3 regions of the Pseudomonas sp. VD-NE ins genome follow, and region 3 is predicted to be linked to each of the others. Evidence: predicted binding sites of a transcription regulator. Region 3 holds the regulator's gene; each other region holds the start of a gene.
The links. The regulator FliA, encoded in region 3, starts transcription of late flagellar genes. The targets are predictions, from matches to a motif close to CTAAAGTTTNNNNNNNNNNNGCCGNTAA.

Region 1: the regulator FliA is predicted to act here: its motif matches at 2,144-2,171, upstream of RMV17_RS25240 (methyl-accepting chemotaxis protein).
Region 2: the regulator FliA is predicted to act here: its motif matches at 2,744-2,771, upstream of RMV17_RS00440 (methyl-accepting chemotaxis protein).

The regions. Positions count from the first base shown of each region.
Region 1 is NZ_CP134772.1:5,663,042-5,670,090, reverse strand. It holds gene clpB (ATP-dependent chaperone ClpB) at 1-1,365, shown strand, start outside; tRNA gene RMV17_RS25260 (tRNA-Asn) at 1,663-1,738, shown strand; tRNA gene RMV17_RS25255 (tRNA-Pro) at 1,748-1,824, shown strand; tRNA gene RMV17_RS25250 (tRNA-Lys) at 1,830-1,905, shown strand; tRNA gene RMV17_RS25245 (tRNA-Pro) at 2,003-2,079, shown strand; gene RMV17_RS25240 (methyl-accepting chemotaxis protein) at 2,244-3,869, shown strand; gene RMV17_RS25235 (hypothetical protein) at 3,933-4,340, opposite strand; gene RMV17_RS25230 (NAD(P)/FAD-dependent oxidoreductase) at 4,628-5,926, opposite strand; gene RMV17_RS25225 (DUF3094 domain-containing protein) at 6,043-6,216, opposite strand; gene RMV17_RS25220 (MOSC domain-containing protein) at 6,268-6,795, opposite strand; gene RMV17_RS25215 (DUF1780 domain-containing protein) at 6,792-7,049, opposite strand, start outside.
Region 2 is NZ_CP134772.1:85,048-92,096, forward strand. It holds gene RMV17_RS00425 (TonB-dependent siderophore receptor) at 1-992, opposite strand, end outside; gene RMV17_RS00430 (FecR family protein) at 1,081-2,082, opposite strand; gene RMV17_RS00435 (sigma-70 family RNA polymerase sigma factor) at 2,082-2,582, opposite strand; gene RMV17_RS00440 (methyl-accepting chemotaxis protein) at 2,887-4,767, shown strand; gene RMV17_RS00445 (SRPBCC family protein) at 4,920-5,387, opposite strand; gene RMV17_RS00450 (amino acid adenylation domain-containing protein) at 5,410-7,049, opposite strand, start outside.
Region 3 is NZ_CP134772.1:1,829,464-1,836,512, reverse strand. It holds gene RMV17_RS08065 (chemotaxis protein CheA) at 1-1,693, opposite strand, end outside; gene RMV17_RS08060 (protein phosphatase CheZ) at 1,748-2,536, opposite strand; gene RMV17_RS08055 (chemotaxis response regulator CheY) at 2,555-2,926, opposite strand; gene fliA (RNA polymerase sigma factor FliA) at 3,093-3,833, opposite strand; gene fleN (flagellar synthesis regulator FleN) at 3,830-4,660, opposite strand; gene flhF (flagellar biosynthesis protein FlhF) at 4,777-6,117, opposite strand; gene flhA (flagellar biosynthesis protein FlhA) at 6,129-7,049, opposite strand, start outside.

The DNA of each region.
Region 1 (7,049 bases), 2.9 Mb from region 3:
ATCCGCATGGAAATCGACTCCAAGCCGGAAGTGCTCGATCGCCTGGAACGTCGCCTGATTCAGTTGAAGGTGGAATCCCAGGCGCTGAAGAAAGAAAGCGACGAAGCGGCGATGAAACGTCTGGAGAAACTCCAGGAAGAAATTGTCCGCCTCGAACGCGAGTATTCCGATCTGGAAGAAATCTGGAACTCGGAAAAAGCCGAGGTGCAGGGTTCTGCACAGATTCAGCAGAAGATCGAACAGTCGCGTCAGGAGCTGGAGGCCGCGCGCCGTAAAGGCGACCTCAATCGCATGGCCGAATTGCAGTACGGGGTGATCCCGGATCTGGAACGCAGCCTGCAAATGGTCGATCAGCACGGCAAGAGCGAGAACCAGTTGCTGCGCAGCAAGGTGACTGAGGAAGAGATTGCCGAAGTTGTGTCGAAGTGGACCGGCATTCCAGTGTCGAAAATGCTCGAAGGCGAGCGCGACAAGCTGATGAAGATGGAAAGCCTGTTGCACAAACGGGTGATCGGTCAGGAAGAGGCGGTGGTCGCTGTGGCCAACGCGGTACGGCGTTCGCGGGCCGGATTGTCCGACCCGAATCGTCCGAGCGGCTCGTTCATGTTCCTCGGCCCGACCGGTGTCGGTAAAACCGAGCTGTGCAAGGCGCTGGCCGAATTCCTCTTTGATACGGAAGAGGCGATGGTACGGATCGACATGTCCGAGTTCATGGAGAAACATTCCGTGGCTCGCTTGATCGGTGCGCCACCGGGATACGTCGGTTATGAAGAGGGCGGTTACCTGACTGAGGCGGTACGTCGCAAGCCTTATTCGGTGATCCTGCTGGACGAAGTCGAGAAGGCGCATCCGGATGTGTTCAACATCTTGCTGCAAGTGCTCGAGGATGGTCGCCTGACCGACAGCCATGGCCGCACGGTGGACTTCCGCAATACCGTGATCGTCATGACCTCGAACCTCGGCTCTGTGCAGATTCAGGAGCTGGTCGGTGATCGCGAGGCTCAGCGTGCTGCCGTCATGGATGCGCTGACGTCGCACTTCCGTCCGGAGTTCATCAACCGGGTCGACGAAGTGGTGATCTTCGAGCCTTTGGCACGGGATCAGATTGCGGGCATTACCGAGATCCAGTTGGGCCGTCTGCGTACTCGTCTGGCCGAGCGCGAGCTGAAGCTGGAACTCAGTCCAGAGGCAATGGACAAGCTGATCGCTGTTGGTTACGACCCGGTGTATGGCGCACGTCCCTTGAAACGGGCGATTCAGCGCTGGATCGAAAACCCGCTGGCGCAATTGATCCTCTCGGGTCACTTCATGCCAGGCGACACGGCGACCGGCAAGGTCGAGAACGACGAAATCGTTTTCAACTGAGTCAAAGCGCCAATGAAAAAAGGAAGGCCTCACCTCGTGAGGCCTTTTTTTTCGTTAGGCTGTTGAACTCAAAGGAAAAGGCTTGTAAAGTGCGCCCCGCAGTCAGTCGCCAAGACGGTCTCAGCTCACTGAGTTGAAATCTGAAATAAGTTGCAAATCATTAACTTGAAAGCAATTTAGGGGGTTGACAGAGGTGTTCTAGGTTGTAGAATAGCGCGCCTCAGACACACGAACGCAGCGATGCGAACGAGTGACTAGATGCAACAAGTTTCACCGTTGTAAATTGAAATATGTAGTTCCGTGATAGCTCAGTCGGTAGAGCAAATGACTGTTAATCATTGGGTCCCAGGTTCGAGTCCTGGTCACGGAGCCAATTTCAAACCGGGGTATAGCGCAGTCCGGTAGCGCGCCTGCTTTGGGAGCAGGATGTCAGGAGTTCGAATCCCCTTACCCCGACCATTTTTGGGTCGTTAGCTCAGTTGGTAGAGCAGTTGGCTTTTAACCAATTGGTCGTAGGTTCGAATCCCACACGACCCACCATTTTTGAAACCAGTTAACGCTGGGATCGAATCTTAAGATCAGAGGCCAAAAGCGCTGATCGAAGAAGGCGATCTTTGAAAGGTCGCCTTTTTTTTACCGGGGTATAGCGCAGTCCGGTAGCGCGCCTGCTTTGGGAGCAGGATGTCAGGAGTTCGAATCCCCTTACCCCGACCATATTAAAAATCCTCGTATCGAAAGATACGGGGATTTTTTTTGTCCGACAAAAACTCATTTCCCCTTCAAGTCATCATACAACCTGCCGATAGCCCGCTAACACGAGGGGACTGCCATGGCTTTCGCCCCTTGAATCTGCCAATACAAGAATAAGGGCGTTCGTCATGTTGCTTCGTCAGTTGAATATTGCTCCCCGGGCGGCCCTGGGGTTCGCCCTGATCGCGGTGTTGGTGGCCTTGCTCGGCGTTTTTGCGCTCGGGCAGATGTCGAGTATTCGCGACAGCGAGGTCGCGGTAGAAAATCAGTGGCTGCCGAGCATTCGTGGCGGCGATGAGATTCGCGAGATCATGCTGCGCATCCGCACCATCTCGCTGCGCATGGCGCTGGATCAGGACGCGAACAATATCGCCACCTACCGCAGCCAGATGGACACCCGCGACAAAGAGCTGAGCGAGAAAATCGCTGCTTACGACAAACTGGTCAACAGCCCGGAAGGCCAGCAGCTATACGACCAGTTCAAGAAAACCTTCGCTGCCTATCGCAGCGGCATCGCTCAATCCTTCGCCCTCGCCGAGCAAGGCAAGCGTGATGAATTGACCAAATTGTTGCTGGTCGACATGAAAACCGTCGTCGATGGCTCCGGCAAACAACTCAACGATCTGGCGGATCTGTTTGCCAAACAGGTCGCCGCCGAAAGCCAGAAGTCCGCTGCGCACTACGAAAACTCGCGGACGATTGTCAGCTTGTTCATTGCCTTGGCCGCGCTGGCCACGGTGGCACTGGCGATGATGCTCACGCGCAGTATCGTTCGTCCGTTGAGCAGTGCCGTGAGTGCAGCAGAAAGTGTGGCGCAGGGTGATCTGACCCGGCCAATCGAAACCCATGGCAACGATGAAGTCAGTCGTTTGCTCAAAGCCTTGGCGACTATGCAGCAGAACCTGCGAGAGACGCTGCAAGGCATCAGCGGCTCGGCCACGCAACTTGCAACCGCTGCCGATGAACTCAATGCGGTGACGCTCGACAGCACACAGGGGTTGCAACAACAGAACAATGAAATCGAACAGGCCGCGACCGCCGTCAACCAGATGACGGCAGCGGTGGAAGAGGTCGCACGCAATGCGGTGTCGACGTCTGACGCGACTCGCCAGTCCAGCGAGTCGGCGCATCTGGGCCAGGTGCGTGTCAGTGAGACCGCCACGGCCATCAATGCTCTGGCCAGCGATGTGCAACAGACCGGTGAGTTGGTGCAATCACTGGCCAACCAGTCGCAGGACATCGGCAAAGTGCTCGACGTGATCCGGGCGATTGCCGAGCAGACCAACCTGCTGGCGCTCAACGCAGCGATTGAAGCGGCACGGGCCGGCGAGAGCGGGCGAGGCTTCGCCGTAGTGGCCGATGAAGTACGGGCACTGGCTTATCGTACGCAGCAATCGACTCAGGAAATCGAACAGATGGTCCAGGGCATGCGCAGCGGTTCGAGCCTGGCGCTGGATTCGATGCAGGCCAGCACGGCGCGGGCGACGACCACGCTGGCGTTGGCAGAGCGTGCCGGTGAGGCGCTGCAAACCATTACCGCGTCGGTGCATGAGATTCATGAGCGCAATCTGGTCATTGCCAGCGCGGCGGAAGAACAAGCGCAAGTCGCGCGGGAAGTGGATCGCAACCTGGTGAATATTCGTGATTTGTCGGTACGTTCTGCCGCTGGCGCTAACCAGACCAGTGCCTCCAGCCATGAATTGTCGCAACTGGCTAACGCCTTGCAGGGCATGGTGCGGCGCTTCCAGTTGTAAACGGGCAGACGTGAAAAAGCCGCGTTTCTCTCAGGAGAAGCGCGGCTTGTTTTTTACTGTCGATCAAGCGCCGTCTTGATCTTTCAGGTGCTCGAACAAGCCTTTTGGCATCTTCTTGCCGTTGGCTTCAAAGTTGGCCTTCACGTTGTTGTAGGCCTCTTGCTCGTCGATGAAACCGTCATGGTTGGTGTCGATCTTGTCGAAGTCTGACTTCGGCGCGACTTTCAGAAATTCGGCGCGGGAGACCTTGCCGTCACCATCGCTGTCCGTCTTGGCCATTGAGGCGTCGCCGCATTTACCTTCACCGCATTTGCCTTCCGGCGCTTTCACCGAGGTTTCCGCCGACGCAACCATGTAGCCCTGCGCCAGTGGCTGGGCGGCAAACACCGAACCGGACAACATCAAGCCGCCCGCCAGGGCTGCGCCGATCAGGCCAATGGATTTTTTACCGAGGGACGAAGTACGGGACATTTACATTCTCCTGGGCTGCACTGCGCAACCACACGTTAAGGACGATTGCCTGAGCAGGTGTTGCTCGGGTGTGGCCATTAAGCGGTCGCGGTGTATCGCGTCTGTGTCGCGCAGCAGGGGAGTTTGTAAGCGAAGGTCGGAAATGTGGGGCGGGGATACAGTACGAAACAGATCTTTCGATCAACACAAAACATTGTGGGAGCGAGCTTGCTCGCGAAAGCGTTCTGTCAGTCAATGTTGATGCGACTGATCAGAAGCTTTCGCGAGCAAGCCCGCTCCCACAGGTTTTAGTGCAGTTTCAGACGCGGTTCAGTGCCACGGCCAATCTTGCTGCCCAGCATCAGCATCGCCGTGCGGAACGGCCCGTACAACGCCATCTGGTGCATGCGGTACAGCGACACGTAAAACATCCGCGCCAGCCAGCCTTCGAGCATCACGCTGCCGGTCAGGTTGCCCATCAAGTTACCCACAGCCGAAAAACTCGACAGCGAGATCAGTGAGCCGTAGTCGGTGTACTTGTACTCCGGCAGGGTCTTGCCTTCGATGCGCAATTTCAGCGACTTGGCCAGCAGAGACGCCTGTTGGTGCGCGGCTTGTGCACGCGGCGGCACATTGCGATCGGTGCCCGGTTGTGGGCACGCAGCGCAATCACCGAAGGCGAAGATGTTCTCGTCACGGGTGGTTTGCAGGGTCGGTAACACTTGCAGCTGATTGATGCGGTTGGTTTCCAGGCCGTCGATGTCCTTGAGGAAACCCGGTGCGCGAATACCCGCCGCCCAGACCTTCAGGCTGGCCTTGATCTCATTGCCATCGGCAGTGATCAGGCTATCGGCGGTCACTTCGCTGACCGAAGCGTTGGTCATCACATTGACCCCGAGTTTTTCCAGGGTCTTGTGCACGGGCCCGCTGATGCGCTCCGGCAGGGCAGGCAACACCCGTGGCCCGGCTTCGATCAGGGTGATGTGCATGTTTTCCGGTTTGATCCGGTCCAGACCATACGCCGCCAGTTCATGGGCGGCATTGTGCAGTTCTGCCGCCAGCTCGACGCCCGTGGCGCCAGCGCCGACGATCGCGACGCTGATCTGCTCGACCACATCGGTTTGCCCGGCATGGGCACGCAGATAGTGATTCAGCAGTTGCTGGTGGAAGCGCTCGGCCTGTTTGCGCGTGTCGAGGAACAGGCAGTGCTGCGCCGCGCCCTGCGTGCCGAAATCGTTGGTGGTGCTGCCGACGCTGATCACCAGCGAGTCGTACTGCACTTCACGTGCCGGCACCAGTTCGACGCCGTTTTCGTCGTAAGTCGCTGCCAGTTGAATTTTCTTCTGCGCGCGATCGAGCCCGCTCATGCGCCCCAGCTGGAACTCGAAGTGGTTCCATTTGGCCTGGGCAACATAGTTGAGTTCGTCTTCGGAAGAGTTCAGCGAGCCGGCGGCCACTTCGTGCAGCAGAGGCTTCCAGATGTGCGTCAGGTTGGCGTCGACCAGCATCACGCTGGCCGTGCCGCGTTTGCCCAGAGTCTTACCCAGACGGGTAGCCAACTCCAGACCGCCGGCGCCGCCGCCGACAATAACAATACGATGGGACATAGGGATAACTCGCAAGGTTTTTAAAGGAAATCGGTGCGGTTACCCAAGCGAGCTGAGGGTCTGTTGACGTTTTATGACGCGGTTCGTCATAAAACGTCAACAGACCCTCTTGCAGCTCATAGCGTCAGGTAACTGATAAATCGGCTCAACAAGCCCAGACCAATGGTCACTGCCAGCACCAGCACCAGGAGCATCCACGGCCGAAATGGCCGGCGCTCGACTCGGTGTTGGGACAGTTGCAGGTACTCTTCGACATGTTTCTGGTCTTCGGGGTTCAGGCGGCTGGTCATATTTGCCTCGTCAGGTAGACGTTACTGAATGGGCAGAAGCTACAGCGGTTTTTATCCGGGGTTGAACGCAGCATAGCCGCTGTCCGGAACCGGCTCGACGCTCACCCGGTCTTCGAGGCGAATGATCCCGCTTTGTAACACTCGCGCGGTAATTCCGCCATGCCCGCGCACCGCTTGAAAGGTGCCCGGGCCAAGGTTGTTCTGCAGCCGTGCGCAGGGCTGACACCAGCCCGTGGTTTCGAATATTGCCTGACCGATGCGAAAGCGCCGACCCTTCAGGCTAAACAAATTGATACCGCTGATAACCAGATTGCGCCGCAGATCTTCAGGCCTGACAGGTTGATCATCGGGGCGCCCCATCAATGCGCTGATCACCGGCAGATGTTCCCACTGAATCAGCGTCACCTGCCGCGCGTTACGCACACCGGGGCGGGCGTGGTCGCCGGTCAGTCCAGCTTCCAGCCGCGCTTCCACCGCATCGAGTTCGATCATCGACCCACGCGACTCGGGGCGCACGCCGATCCAGCGCACACGCCCAGTCTGCGGCACATCGGCGATCAATTGCTGAAGTGGCGTCACAGACTGATTCCCACATCAAAGACAATGCTGCGACCGAGGTTGCTGCGCAGAAAGTCCGGCGCGTCCGGGTGGGCGAACAGCACACGGGCAAACGTCGGGCCGACGAGTGACAGCGAGCGCCAGCCTTGACGTAGATATTCGGTTGGCGGCGGAAAATGGCTGTTCAGATCCAGCACCTCGCGTTTAAGACTGGCGAAAGCAATGATGTCCAGTTCGCCCAGATCCATACCGCGTTCCTTGTAGTTGTGCGCTTT
Region 2 (7,049 bases), 1.7 Mb from region 3:
GTGTCGGACTGATCCGTTAACCCGGTCAGCCGATAGGCAATACGCTTGTCGTCATCGACCGGGCCGCTGAAATCAAAACCGACTCCACGCTGACCCTGGGTGCCAACCGTGGCTTGTACTTGATGGTAAGCCTCGTACAGCGGTTTCTTGCTGGTCAGTGCCACCAGGCCGCCCGGCGAACTGCGGCCATACAGCACCGACGAGGGTCCCTTGAGAATGTCCACGCGCTCAAGGAAATATGGGTCGACTTGCATGGTGCTGTAAGTACCGCTGTCGCCCATCGACTTGAGGCCGTCGAGATAGATGTTGTCCACCGAGCCATCGTTGAAACCGCGCATGGCCACATAGTCGTAACGATGGGTGGCGCCATAGGGGTTGGTCAGCACGCCCGGGGTGTAGCGCATTGCCTGCGAAACGGTCTGCGAGCCCTGGTCGTCCATCTGCTCGCGAGTGACCACCGACACGCTTTGCGAGGTTTCCAGTAGCGCCGTACTGGTTTTGGTGGCGATCTGGCTGTGGGTGGCGTTATAACCGTCCATGCTGCCCAACGCATTACCGAGGGCAAAACCTTTGATGTCGGTGGTCGGCAAGGCCAGCGCTTCGCTCTCAGCGAGCGGGCGCAGGATGTAACTGCTGCCGTCCTGACTAACCGATTCCATACCGGAGCCACCGAGCAAATGGCTCAACGCCTGATCGGTCGAATATTCACCCTGTACGCCCGGTGATTGCCGGCCTTGAGTCTGCTGCGGGGTCATCGACAACGTGATGCCGGCCTGACGGGCAAACTGATTCAGCGCCTCGCCGAGAGGGCCCGCAGCCACGTTGTAGCGGTGGCTGAGTTCACTGCCAGCGGGAGTCACCGCCATGCTCAAAGCAGGCATCACACCAACGCCCAGTGCCGTCGAAAATAGCGCAGCGCGAACGGCGTGGCGCAACAGGCCAGATTCGGCAATGGAATTCGGAGAGTTCTTACAGGTGGCGCGGACAGTCATTGTAGGTTTCCGTAGGAAGTCGCAAACGCTTGAGTTGAAGTGCTTACTGACTAAGCCGGACCCGCTGCGAAAACCCGCCAGAATAATTTCAAGCGACGCGCTCCAGCGTCACCCACCAACGCGTGCGATAGCGCAATTGCACCGGCAACGTCTGCGGCAGAATCGCCAATAGCTTGTCGGTGTCTTCCAGACGGAATACGCCGGACAGGCGCAGGTCCGCCACTTCCGGCGCGCAATTCAGAAAGCCCTGACGATAACGGCTGACTTCGCTGAGGAAATCACCCAGACGCATATTGCGCGTGACGATCAAGCCATCGACCCAAGCGCCAGCGTCCATGTCCAGCGTCGGGGCCGGGCGGACCTGGTGATGGTCGATCAGATAACTCTGCCCGGCGAGTGCTTCTACCGAGGTGCCGCCGGAGTGGATGGCAACCTGGCCATGGGTGACGCTGAGCCGCGTGCAGTCATTGTCCTGACGCAGGATGAATCGGGCATCGAGGGGCTCATAAGTCCCGTGACGATTTTGTACCCGCAGCGGCCGATCAGACGGCGCGCCCTCGTCGGAGCCGCCACAGGTGACGATGATCTCGCCGCGGGTCAGTTTGATTAGCCGCTGCTGCGCGGTGTAATCGAGATCCACCGCACTGGCGGTGTTGAGTTCGATCCGCGTGCCATCCGGCAACTGGAAGCCGCGCCGCTCGCCAGTTGCCGTAGCGTAATCGGCGTTCCATTGCTGCCAAGCGGCAGTGTCCTTGGCCAGCCATGCAGCGGAGCCCATCAGCAATGCGCCAGACAATAGCTTCAACGCCTGTCGCCGGCCCAAACCCTGCGCACTGTTTTCCAGTGTATTGAATGCCACGTGCGCGCCGGGCACCGCGCGTAGATTGTTGCTCAGTTCGGCTTGCAGCGACTGCACCCGTTGCCAGGCCAGTTCATGCTCATGGTGTTCGGCACGCCACTGTTCGCACTGGCGATTCAACCGCGAATTGCCATGGTTATTGCGCAGGCGCAGCAGCCAATGAATGGCTTGTTTGACCACTTGTTGCTGAGGCTCGGCGCGGCGACCGAGTGCGGCGTTATCCACAGGCATCAGCTTTCGTACCGCAGCACATAACAGTGATACAGCGCATCGGCGACATAACGTTCCACCGAACGCAACGACAGTCCCATCTGCTCGGCAATCTGCTTGTGGGTCAAACCTTCGCACTGCGCCAGCAGAAACGCCTGACGCACTTTCGGCTTCAGTCCTTCAAGCATGCGCGCGATGCTTTCCAGAAGCTCGATCACCAGCGCCCGGGCTTCGGCGCTTGGCGTTTCGGCTTCGGGTAAATGAGCGATGGTTTCCAGATAAGCGCGTTCGATTTCTTCGCGGCGCCAATGGTCGATCACCAACCCACGAGCGATGGTCCGCAGGAAGGCACGCGGCGCCTTGAGTTCGAGGCGTTCGGTGCGCTGCAGCAGACGGACAAAGGTGTCCTGAGCCAGATCTGCGGCATCCGCCGCATTGCCCAGCCGTGCGCGCAGCCAAGCGTTAAGCCAGCCGTGATGACTACTGTAAAGCGCCTGTACTGCAAACTCAGGTGAGGACATGAACGCGAACGTCACAAATGATAATTACTCGCATTGTCATCAAGGGTTACCAAATTTGCAACTGCCACCCGAACATCAGCCCTGAAAAACATCGTGGAGAACGCTCTGGCACGCCGTTCGGCGGGAATCCGCCAGAAATGCCATCCATTTCCCACTCAGCCCTAAGATTTCTCCGATACGTGCCGACAGACTGGTGAGACATGCGTGCACCAAAGTAGAGCGGCCAGAAGAACGCTGCCTGCGCTGTACATGGAATGTTGCATCCGGAACGCATCCCCACTTTTCGCATAAGAAGTCCCATGAAATGAATCTCAAGTTCAGCCATAAAATCCTGTTGGCCGCCTCGGGCGTCGTGGTCCTGGCGTTCGCGCTGTTCACCCTCTACAACGACTACCTGCAGCGAAACACCATTCGCCAGAACCTTCAGTCTTCTGTGCAGCAGGCCGGTGATCTGACCGCCAGCAGCGTACAGAACTGGATGAGCGGGCGGATTCTGGTGCTGGAAAACCTCGCGCAGAACGTTGCCCATCAGGGTAAGGACGCGGACTTCCCGGGTCTGGTCGATCAACCAGCGTTCACTTCGAACTTCCAGTTCACCTACGTCGGTCAGGCCAACGGTGTGTTCACCCAACGCCCTGACGCGAAGATGCCTGACGGCTACGACCCGCGTCAGCGCCCTTGGTACAAGCAAGCCGTGGTAGCTGACAAAACCATGCTGACGCCGCCGTATATGGCTGCTGTCGGCGGGCTGGTGGTGACCATTGCCATGCCGGTGAAAAAGAACGGCGAACTGCTCGGTGTGGTCGGTGGTGACCTGAGCCTGGAAACTCTGGTGAAGATCATCAACTCGGTGGACTTCGGTGGCCTTGGCCATGCGTTCCTGGTCAGTGCCGACGGTCAGGTGATCGTCAGCCCGGATAAAGATCAGGTCATGAAAAACCTGAAAGACATCTACCCGAACACCAGCGTGCGCATCGAGAAGGGCAACCAGAACGTCGTGCTCAACGGTCAGGAACGTATTCTGTCGTTCACTCCGGTCAGCGACCTGCCGAACGCGCAGTGGTACATCGGTCTGTCGATCGATCGCGACAAGGCCTACGCCGCACTCAGCCAATTCCGTACCTCGGCGTTGATCGCGATGTTTGTCGCCGTGGCCGCCATTGCGCTGCTGCTGAGCCTGTTGATCAACGTGTTGATGCGTCCGCTGACCACCATGGGCCGCGCGATGCAGGACATCGCTCAGGGTGAAGGCGACCTGACCCGTCGCCTGGTGGTCGAGAGCAAAGACGAGTTCGGTGAACTGGGCAGCGCCTTCAACCAGTTCGTTGAACGGATCCACGCGTCGATTTCCGAAGTGTCCTCGGCAACCCGTCATGTGCATGACTTGTCGCAACGGGTGATGGCGTCGTCCAACGCCTCGATCATCGGCTCCGACGAGCAAAGTGCGCGCACCAACAGCGTGGCTGCGGCGATCAACGAACTGGGCGCGGCCACTCAGGAAATCGCGCGCAATGCTGCCGATGCTTCGCAGCACGCCAGCGGCGCCAGCGAGCAGGCCGATGACGGTCGTCAAGTGGTCGAGCAGACGATTCAGGCGATGACCGAGTTGTCGCAGAAGATCAGCCTGTCGTGCACGCAGATCGAAACCCTGAACGCCAGCACCGACAACATCGGCCACATCCTCGATGTGATCAAAGGTATTTCGCAGCAAACCAACCTGCTGGCACTTAACGCCGCAATCGAAGCGGCGCGTGCCGGTGAAGCCGGACGTGGTTTTGCGGTGGTGGCGGATGAGGTGCGTAACCTCGCCCATCGCACCCAGGAATCGGCGGAAGAGATCCACAAGATGATCACCTCGCTGCAGATCGGTTCGCGCGAAGCGGTGACCACCATGAACGCTAGCCAGGCCTCCAGCGAGCAAAGCGTGGAAGTGGCCAATCAGGCCGGTTTGCGCTTGGTCAGCGTGACTCAGCGCATTGGTGAAATCGACGGTATGAACCAGTCGGTAGCAGCGGCGACCGAAGAGCAGACCGCCGTGGTGGAAACCCTCAACGTCGACGTTAACCAGATCAACCTGTTGAACCAGCAGAGCGTGGCCAACCTCAATGAAACGTTGAAGGATTGTGATGCGTTGTCGCAGCAGGCCAATCGCCTGAAGCAACTGGTCGACAGCTTCAAGATCTGATTTTTCAGATTGCAGACCGCGTTATCGTTCTTCGCGAGCAAGCTCGCTCCCACAGGATTTTTGGTTGAACACAACATGTGTGAACACCCAATACCCTGTGGGAGCGAGCTTGCTCGCGAAAGCGGTGGTGCAATCACCGCAAAGCCGAAGCCTTAAACAAACAGCTTCAGCACATTCCCCATCGCATCATCCGCAAACCCCTGCACAAAATCCTTGAACCCCGGCAGCGCCTCTTCACCCCCCGAAGCCGGCTCGGCAATGATCGTCCACGTCGCCCGGGATTTACCTGCGCCCAGCGACTCCACATTCATCGCCGCCCACAGATTCGCCACCCCCAACGTGTTGTAAATCGTCGTCCAGGTCATGCTTCGGGCCTGCTCATCGCGGGAGTTGAGTTGTTCGACCACCACGTTGCCATCCTTGAAGCATTTCTTGCGCAGCGAGGACACGCCCTCACCGGTCATCTCGATGTGCGACAGCGCCGGGATGAAACGCTCGAAACCGCCGAAATTGCCGACCACCGCCCAGACTTGCGTAGCGCCCGCCGGCACTTCTACCCAAGATACAACGTGGCAGCCATGCGGATTTTTGATCAGGGTGTCCGGTTGCAAATTGCTCATGGTGTTGCTCCTTTTTGATGGATCAGATGAAGTTGATTTCTTTCAGGTAGTCGCAGCCGCGACGCAGCAGCGCCGGGGATTTCTGCGGGTAATGCGCGCCCATTTGCTGCACGCCGGCCTCGGCGTTGGCGTGGCCGATCAGGGAGATGTCGCCGATGTCTTCTTCAAAGCCGTTGAGGTAGAAACCGAGCACGCCGAACAGCGCGTTGTCGGCATCGACACGCCCGAGTTGCTGCTGCCAGTCAGCGACGCTGACCAACGCGAACTCGCTGCCGGTTTCGCGGAACGACGCGACGTAGGCGTCCCAGCTCAATGGCTCGGGGTTATGCAGGTTGAACACCGCACGTTCCGGCGAATAACGACTGGCGTGGAAGGCAATGAAACGGGCGAGAAAGTCCACCGGCATCAGGTCGAAATTCAGTGCGAAAGCCGGCACCTGGCCGAGCTGGATCGAGCCTTTGAGCATCAGCATCAAACGGTTTTTGTGCGGCTGACAAACACCGCTCAAGCTGTTGAAACTGATGTTGCCGGGGCGATACAGATTGACTAGCACACCGCGTTCCCGCGCTCGTTCGAGGATGCGCTCGCCGACCCATTTCGACAGGTTGTAACCGTTGCGAATGTAGATCGGTGGCGTCAGTGCCGCGGGCAATTCCAGCACCTGGCCGGCGTCGTCGACCGTGCTTGAAGCCGATAGCGTCGAGACAAAATTGAAGACCTTTTTACTCTGCCCTTCGCACAGGCGCAGCAGCGCGAAAATCGGCTCGACGTTGTCCGCCGCCAGCGACTCGTAATCGAGCACGTGATTGACGTTGGCGGCGTTGTGCACCAACGCGCCGAACTCACGATCCAGACGTTGATAATCTTCGTCGTTCAGGCCCAGTTGTGGGCGCGTAATGTCGGCCGCGTAAACCCGCACCCTGCTCAGATCCAGATGCTCCACGCGGTTTTCCCGCAGAGACTCGGCAAATCGTTGCGCTGCTGTTTTCCCGCCGCCGTCGCGCACCAGACAGGCCACTTCGCTGGCACCCCAACCGAGCAGCGCCTCGACGATGTGCACGCCGACAAAACTGTTGGCGCCGGTGACGATGACTTTATGCACATCGCCCATGCGGCTGATCGGCAGCGGTTCGATTTCCAGTGCACGCTCGGCGTCGGTCATGGCCTGAGCGCTGAGTACGGCGCTGTCATCGGTGCCACGCACCAGCGTCGCGAGTTTGATGATGGTCGGCAGTTCGATGAAGCGGTTGATCGAGATGCTGCGGCCGAACTCCTCACGCAGCCGCAGCAACATCCGTGACAGCAGGATCGAGTGGCCACCGAGGTTGAAGAAGCTTTCGTCGGTGGAAATATCGCTGTTCGGCAGCTCCAGCAACTCTGCCCAAATTTCCAGCAGCAGCGCTTCGTCGGGATTCGTCGGCAGGCGTTTCGGGCCGCTGTCCTGCACGCTCACCGGCAGTTCCACCAGCGCTTTGCGGTCGACCTTGCCGTTGCTGGCGAACGGCATGCTCGACAATTCAGTCCACGCCACGGGTTGCATGTAGTCGGGCAAAAACTGCCGGGCGTGGGCCTTCAGTGTTTCGCGCGCGGTGTCCGATTGTGGCTGGGCGAGGAACGCCAGAATCCGTCGCTGACTGTCGATCACCACCGCCACTTGCCGGT
Region 3 (7,049 bases):
GGGCGAAAATCAGGTTGTAGCACTCGGTATCGCTGAGGCGATCGGCCGCGTCCTTGTCCATCACGCCGCGTTTTACCGCAATGGCGCGCAGGACGTTCGGGTCCATGCCTTTGCCGTCATCGGAAATCGACAGCAGGATATGGTCGCCCTCTTGCTCGGCTGCCAGTACCACGCGACCGCCACGGGCCTTGCCCGACGCTTCGCGTTCTTCCGGCGACTCGATGCCGTGGTCGACGGCGTTGCGCACCAAGTGGACCAGCGGGTCGGCCAGGGCCTCGACAAGGTTTTTGTCGAGGTCGGTTTCTTCACCCACCAGTTCCAGGTTGATCTCTTTCTTGAGCTGACGCGCCAGATCTCGAACCAGACGCGGGAAGCGCCCGAAGACTTTCTTGATTGGCTGCATCCGCGTCTTCATAACGGCGGTCTGCAAGTCAGCCGTGACCACGTCGAGGTTCGACACGGCCTTTTGCATGGCTTCATCGCCGCTGTTCAGGCCCAGACGCACGAGACGGTTACGCACCAGCACCAGCTCGCCAACCATGTTCATGATTTCGTCGAGACGTGCCGTGTCGACGCGCACGGTGGTTTCGGCTTCGCTCGCCGGTTTTTCCGGTGGCGGTGTTGCCGGCGCACGGGCCGGAGCCGGTGCAGCAGCGGCGGCCGGTTTTGGCGCTTCGGCTTTCGGCTCAGGCTTGGCAGCAGGCTTGGGCGCTGCAGCAGCGGCCGGTGCCTTGGCAGCCGGTGTGGTGACGGTCGAAGCTCTGCCAGCAGCGGCGGTGCCGACTTCGGAGAACTTGCCTTTGCCGTGCAATTCGTCGAGCAGCGATTCGAACTCGTGATCGCTGATCAGATCGCTACCGGCCGCCGCAGCAACCGGTGCGGCTGGCGCAGGTGCCGACGCAATCGCCGACTCCAGCGCATCGACGGCAAAGTTGCCCTTGCCATGCAACTGATCGAGCAGGGCTTCGAATTCGTCGTCGGTGATATCAGAGCTGTCGCCCTTGGCCGGAGCCGCAGGGGCTGCCGCCGCTGGCGCAACCGCGTCCACCGCAAACTGGCCCTTGCCGTGCAGTTGATCGAGCAAAGACTCGAACTCGGCATCGGTGATTTCATCGCTCGCGGCTTCAGCGGCCGTTTGCACAGGGGCAGCAGCGGCCGGGGCTTCGGCTTCAGCCTTGACGGCGTTCAGCGAGTCCAACAGCTGTTCAAATTCGTTATCGGTGATGTCGCCCGACGCGTCGCCTTCGACGACCAGTTCTTCGATCATCTCGGCCACTGGCGAAGCCGGGGCTGTGTCCGCCGATTGCGGTTCGGCCAGACGCGCCAGGGCGGCCAGCAGTTCCGGGGTGGCCGCGGTGATCGGCGCACGCTCACGAACCTCAGTGAACATGCTGTTCACCGCGTCCAGCGCTTCGAGGACAACGTCCATCAGTTCTGCATCAACGCGACGTTCACCCTTGCGCAGGATGTCGAACACGTTTTCGGCGATGTGACAGCACTCCACCAGCTCATTGAGCTGAAGGAAGCCGGCGCCCCCTTTTACAGTGTGGAAACCGCGAAAAATTGCGTTGAGCAGATCTGCGTCATCCGGACGGCTTTCCAGCTCGACCAGTTGTTCGGACAGTTGCTCAAGAATCTCGCCGGCCTCAACCAGGAAATCCTGAAGGATCTCTTCATCGGCGCCGAAGCTCATTAATGGGGTGCTCCTACAGGTCTAAAAACCCAAAAAACCTAAAATTCCAAAACTCTAGAACCCGAGGCTGGATAACAAATCGTCCACATCGTCCTGACCGGACACAACGTCTTCTCGTTTATCGGCATGAATCTGCGGACCTTCACCCTGCGAGAGATGTTTTTGTGGATCTTTTTCTGCAAGCATCGCGGCGCGGTCATGTTCGATGCCCGCAAAGCGGTCGACCTGACTGGCCATGAGCACGAGTTTGAGCAAATTGCTTTCGACTTCGGTGACCAGTTGGGTCACACGCTTGATCACCTGACCGGTGAGGTCCTGGTAATCCTGGGCCAGCAGGATGTCGTTGAGATTGCTCGACACCGCACGGTTGTCCGTGCTGCTGCGTGACAGAAAACCGTCGACCCGGCGCGCCAGTTCACGGAACTCTTCAGCCCCGACCTCGCGACGCATGAAGCGGCCCCAATCGGCGCTCAACGTCTGGGCTTCGTCAGCCAGACCATTGACCACCGGCGTGGCGCTTTCCACCAGATCCATGGTGCGGTTGGCCGCGGCCTCTGTCAGCTTGACCACATAGCCCAGGCGTTCGGTGGCGTCGGTGATTTGCGACACTTCCTCGGCCTGCGGCATGTTCGGATCGATCTGGAAGTTGACGATCGCACTGTGCAATTCACGTGTGAGCTTGCCCACTTCCTGGTACAGGCCACGGTCACGGGTCTGATTGAGCTCATGGATCAGTTGCACAGCGTCGCCGAACCTGCCTTTTTCAAGGCTTTCGACCAGTTCGACCGCGTGTTTTTTCAGGGTCGACTCGAAATCGCCCTGTGAAGATTCGTTATGCTCCATAGCTCCCCCGCGCGTTCATCAGCCGATGCGTTCGAAAATCTTCTCGATTTTGTCTTTCAACGCCTGAGCCGTGAAAGGTTTGACTACGTAGCCGTTTACACCGGCCTGAGCGGCTTCAATGATCTGCTCGCGCTTGGCTTCTGCAGTCACCATCAGCACTGGCAGGTGCTTGAGTTTTTCATCGGCACGCACGTGGCGCAGCAGGTCGATACCGGTCATGCCCGGCATGTTCCAGTCTGTTACCAGAAAGTCGATGCTTCCGCTGTTGAGCACTGGAATGGCAGTCACGCCATCGTCAGCCTCGACGGTGTTGGTGAACCCAAGATCACGCAGCAGGTTCTTGATGATCCGCCGCATCGTTGAGAAGTCATCAACGATGAGGATTTTCATGTCTTTGTTCAATTCGACCTCCAAGCAGTCTTAAACGCGCCCAGCACCTGGACGCGCCACTTCAATCAATCGGCGCAGCACTCGAAGACTGTCTGGAGCACAACAGAGCAAGACCGGTGCCGTTCATCACCGCACCAGCCTCGTTCGCAGTGTCCCCACACTGCCTTCAGCGCGCTCGCCACTCCCCCAAACGCCCCCGCAAACGGGCCGCGCACTGGCTGTGTAACTGGCTGACCCGCGATTCACTGACGCCAAGGACTTCACCGATCTCCTTGAGGTTCAGCTCTTCGTCGTAGTACAGCGCCAACACCAGTCGCTCACGCTCCGGCAAATTGGCAATCGCGTCCGCCAGCGCTGCCTGGAAACGTTCATCTTCCAGATCGCGTGACGGCTCAAGATGAGCACTCGCGCCATCCTCGTGCAGCCCTTCGTGTTCGCCGTCCTGCAGCAGGTCGTCGAAACTGAACAGGCGGCTGCCCAAGGTGTCATTCAAAATCCCGTAGTAATCGTCGAGACTCAATTGGAGTTCGGCCGCAACCTCGTGATCTTTAGCATCACGGCCGGTTTTAGCTTCAATTGAGCGAATCGCGTCGCTGACCATCCGGGTATTGCGGTGAACCGAGCGTGGCGCCCAGTCCCCTTTGCGCACTTCGTCGAGCATCGCGCCGCGGATTCGAATGCCCGCGTACGTTTCGAAACTGGCGCCTTTGCTGGCGTCATATTTGGTCGAGACTTCGAGCAGACCGATCATCCCGGCCTGGATCAAATCTTCAACCTGCACACTCGCCGGCAAGCGTGCCAGCAAGTGGTAGGCAATGCGTTTGACCAGTGGCGCGTAACGCTCGATCAGTTCGTACTGCGCGTCACGTGCCGACTTCTTGTAGTAGTTCATACCGCTTGCGGTCATAGCACGGGCCCTGCCGTTTGCTGCACGAGGCGCTCGACGAAAAACTCAAGGTGGCCGCGCGGGTTGGCGGGCAGCGGCCAGGTGTCGACCTTCTGCGCGATGGCCTTGAACGCCAGCGCGCACTTGGAACGCGGGAAGGCTTCATAGACCGCACGCTGCTTCTGCACCGCTTTACGCACGCTTTCGTCGTAAGGCACGGCGCCGACGTATTGTAGAGCGACGTCGAGGAAGCGATCCGTGACCTTGGTCAACTTGGCGAACAGGTTGCGCCCTTCCTGCGGGCTCTGCGCCATGTTGGCGAGGACGCGGAAGCGGTTCATGCCGTAATCGCGGTTGAGCAATTTGATCAGCGCGTAGGCGTCGGTAATGGACGTCGGCTCGTCGCAGACCACCAGCAACACTTCTTGCGCGGCGCGTACGAAACTGACTACCGAGTCACCAATACCCGCAGCGGTGTCGATCACCAGTACGTCGAGATTGTCGCCGATGTCGCTGAACGCCTGAATCAGACCGGCATGTTGCGCCGGGCTCAGGTGGACCATGCTCTGTGTGCCGGACGCCGCCGGCACGATGCGAATGCCACCGGGGCCTTGCAACAGCACGTCGCGCAATTCGCAGCGGCCTTCGATCACGTCGGCCAGTGTGCGTTTAGGGGTCAGACCCAACAAAACGTCGACGTTCGCCAGTCCCAGATCGGCGTCCAGCAGCATGACCCGACGGCCAAGCTCTGCCAGCGCCAGAGACAAGTTCACTGACACGTTAGTCTTGCCGACGCCACCTTTGCCGCCGGTCACCGCGATCACCTGTACGGGATGCATGCTGCCCATGTTATTTCTTTACCTTGTCTTGCATAGACGGAGGCCACATTACTGGCTGCGCGTTCACAAACGGAACAATGCATGGCAGACCATCGATGTAGGTACAAAAACTGTTCATGAATACCTCAGCCTACCTGCTTGGTCGGGCTGTGATAGATATCAGCGAACATGTCAGCCATGGCTTCTTCGCTGGGTTCTTCCTGCATTTGCACGCTGACGGCGCGGCTGACCAGTTGATGACGACGCGGCAGATGCAAATCATCCGGAATCCGTGGGCCATCGGTCAGGTACGCGACCGGCAATTCATGACTGATCGCCAGGCTCAACACTTCGCCAAGGCTGGCCGTTTCATCCAGTTTAGTCAGGATGCAGCCGGCTAGCCCGCAACGCTTGTAACTGTGATAAGCGGCGGTTAGAACCTGTTTCTGGCTGGTGGTTGCCAAGACCAGATAATTTTTTGAGCGAATGCCACGCCCGGCCAGACTTTCCAGCTGCATGCGCAGGGCCGGATCGCTGGCTTGCAGGCCGGCAGTATCGATCAAAACCACGCGTTTGCGCAGCAGTGGATCCAGCGCTTGCACCAGCGATTGACCCGGATCGACGTGAGTCACTGGCACATTGAGAATGCGGCCCAGCGTCTTCAGTTGTTCCTGCGCACCGATACGGAAACTGTCCATGCTCACCAGCGCGACATTCTGCGCGCCGTATTTCAGCACATAACGCGCGGCAAGCTTGGCGAGTGTAGTGGTCTTGCCCATGCCGGCAGGGCCGACCATGGCGATCACACCGCCCTCTTCCAGCGGCTCGACTTCCGGCACGGCAATCATCCGCGCCAGATGCGCAAGGAGCATGCGCCAGGCCTGACGCGGTTCTTCGATATCAGTGATCATCGCCAGCAGATCGCGCGACAACGGCCCGGACAGGCCGATACGTTGCAGACGGCGATACAGGTTGGCTTGCGCCGGACGGCTGCCTTGCAGCTGATTCCAGGCCAGGGTGCCGAGCTGGACTTCCATCAGCTCGCGCAGGCTGTTCAATTCAAAACGCATCGAATCCAGTGCACGCGGATCAACACCACCGGAAGACTGCGCAGGCGCCGGGGCCGGACGCGCCGGGGCGGCGTAAGTCGGCTCGCTCAGCGGTTCAGCGGCGGTCAGCGGCAGGCCGGCCGTCAACGGCAGCCCGGCGAAAATCTGGCGATTGCTATTGCCGTCGGCTTCGCCACGCAGGCTCAACTCGGCCTGGGCGGTGACAATGCGCGACTGGGTCTTGCGCAGCTCGTCTTCGAGTTCCATGTTCGGAACCCGTGGCGCCAGCGCCGACAGTTTGTAATCCAGTGCCGCCGTCAGCTCGACACCGCCGGCAATGCGGCGATTGCCAATGATGGCGGCATCAGCGCCCAGCTCATCACGAACCAGCTTCATGGCCTGACGCATATCGGCGGCAAAGAAACGCTTAACTTGCATAAACCACTACCTCAGCCGTTGGGCCCTACTGTCGCAACGATGGTCACTTGCTTGTTGTCCGGTATTTCCTGGTAGGCCAGCACATGCAATCCAGGGACTGCGAGGCGGCCAAAGCGCGAGAGCATCGCGCGGATCGGGCCGGCGACCAAAAGGATCACCGGCTGACCTTGCATTTCCTGACGCTGCGCCGCTTCGATGAGCGAACGCTGCAGCTTCTCGGCCATGCTTGGCTCCAGCAGAACGCCCTCTTCCGAGCCTTGTCCTGCCTTCTGCAGACTATTGAGCAATATTTGTTCCAACCTTGGTTCCAAGGTGATCACAGGCAGCTCCGACTCAGTGCCTACAATGCTTTGGACGATGGCGCGGGATACGCCGACGCGCACAGCAGCCACCAGCGCGGCGGTATCTTGACTCTTCGCGGCGTTGTTGGCGATGGCTTCGGCGATGCTGCGGATGTCGCGCACCGGTACGTGTTCGGCGAGCAACGCTTGCAGCACTTTGAGCAGTTGCGACAGCGACACCACGCCCGGCACCAGCTCTTCAGCCAGTTTCGGCGAGCTTTTGGCCAGCAATTGCATGAGTTGCTGCACTTCCTCGTGGCCGATCAGCTCACTGGAGTGCTTGTACAGAATCTGGTTCAAGTGGGTCGCGACCACGGTGCTGGCATCCACCACCGTGTAACCGAGGGATTGAGCCTGGGCACGCTGGCTGATTTCGATCCACACCGCTTCCAGGCCGAAAGCCGGATCTTTGGCGTTGATGCCGTTGAGCGTGCCGTAGACCTGGCCCGGGTTGATCGCCAGTTCGCGATCCGGATAGATCTCGGCTTCGGCGAGGATCACACCCATCAGGGTCAGGCGATAGGCGCTGGGCGCCAGATCGAGGTTGTCGCGGATGTGCACGGTCGGCATCAGGAAGCCCAGATCCTGCGA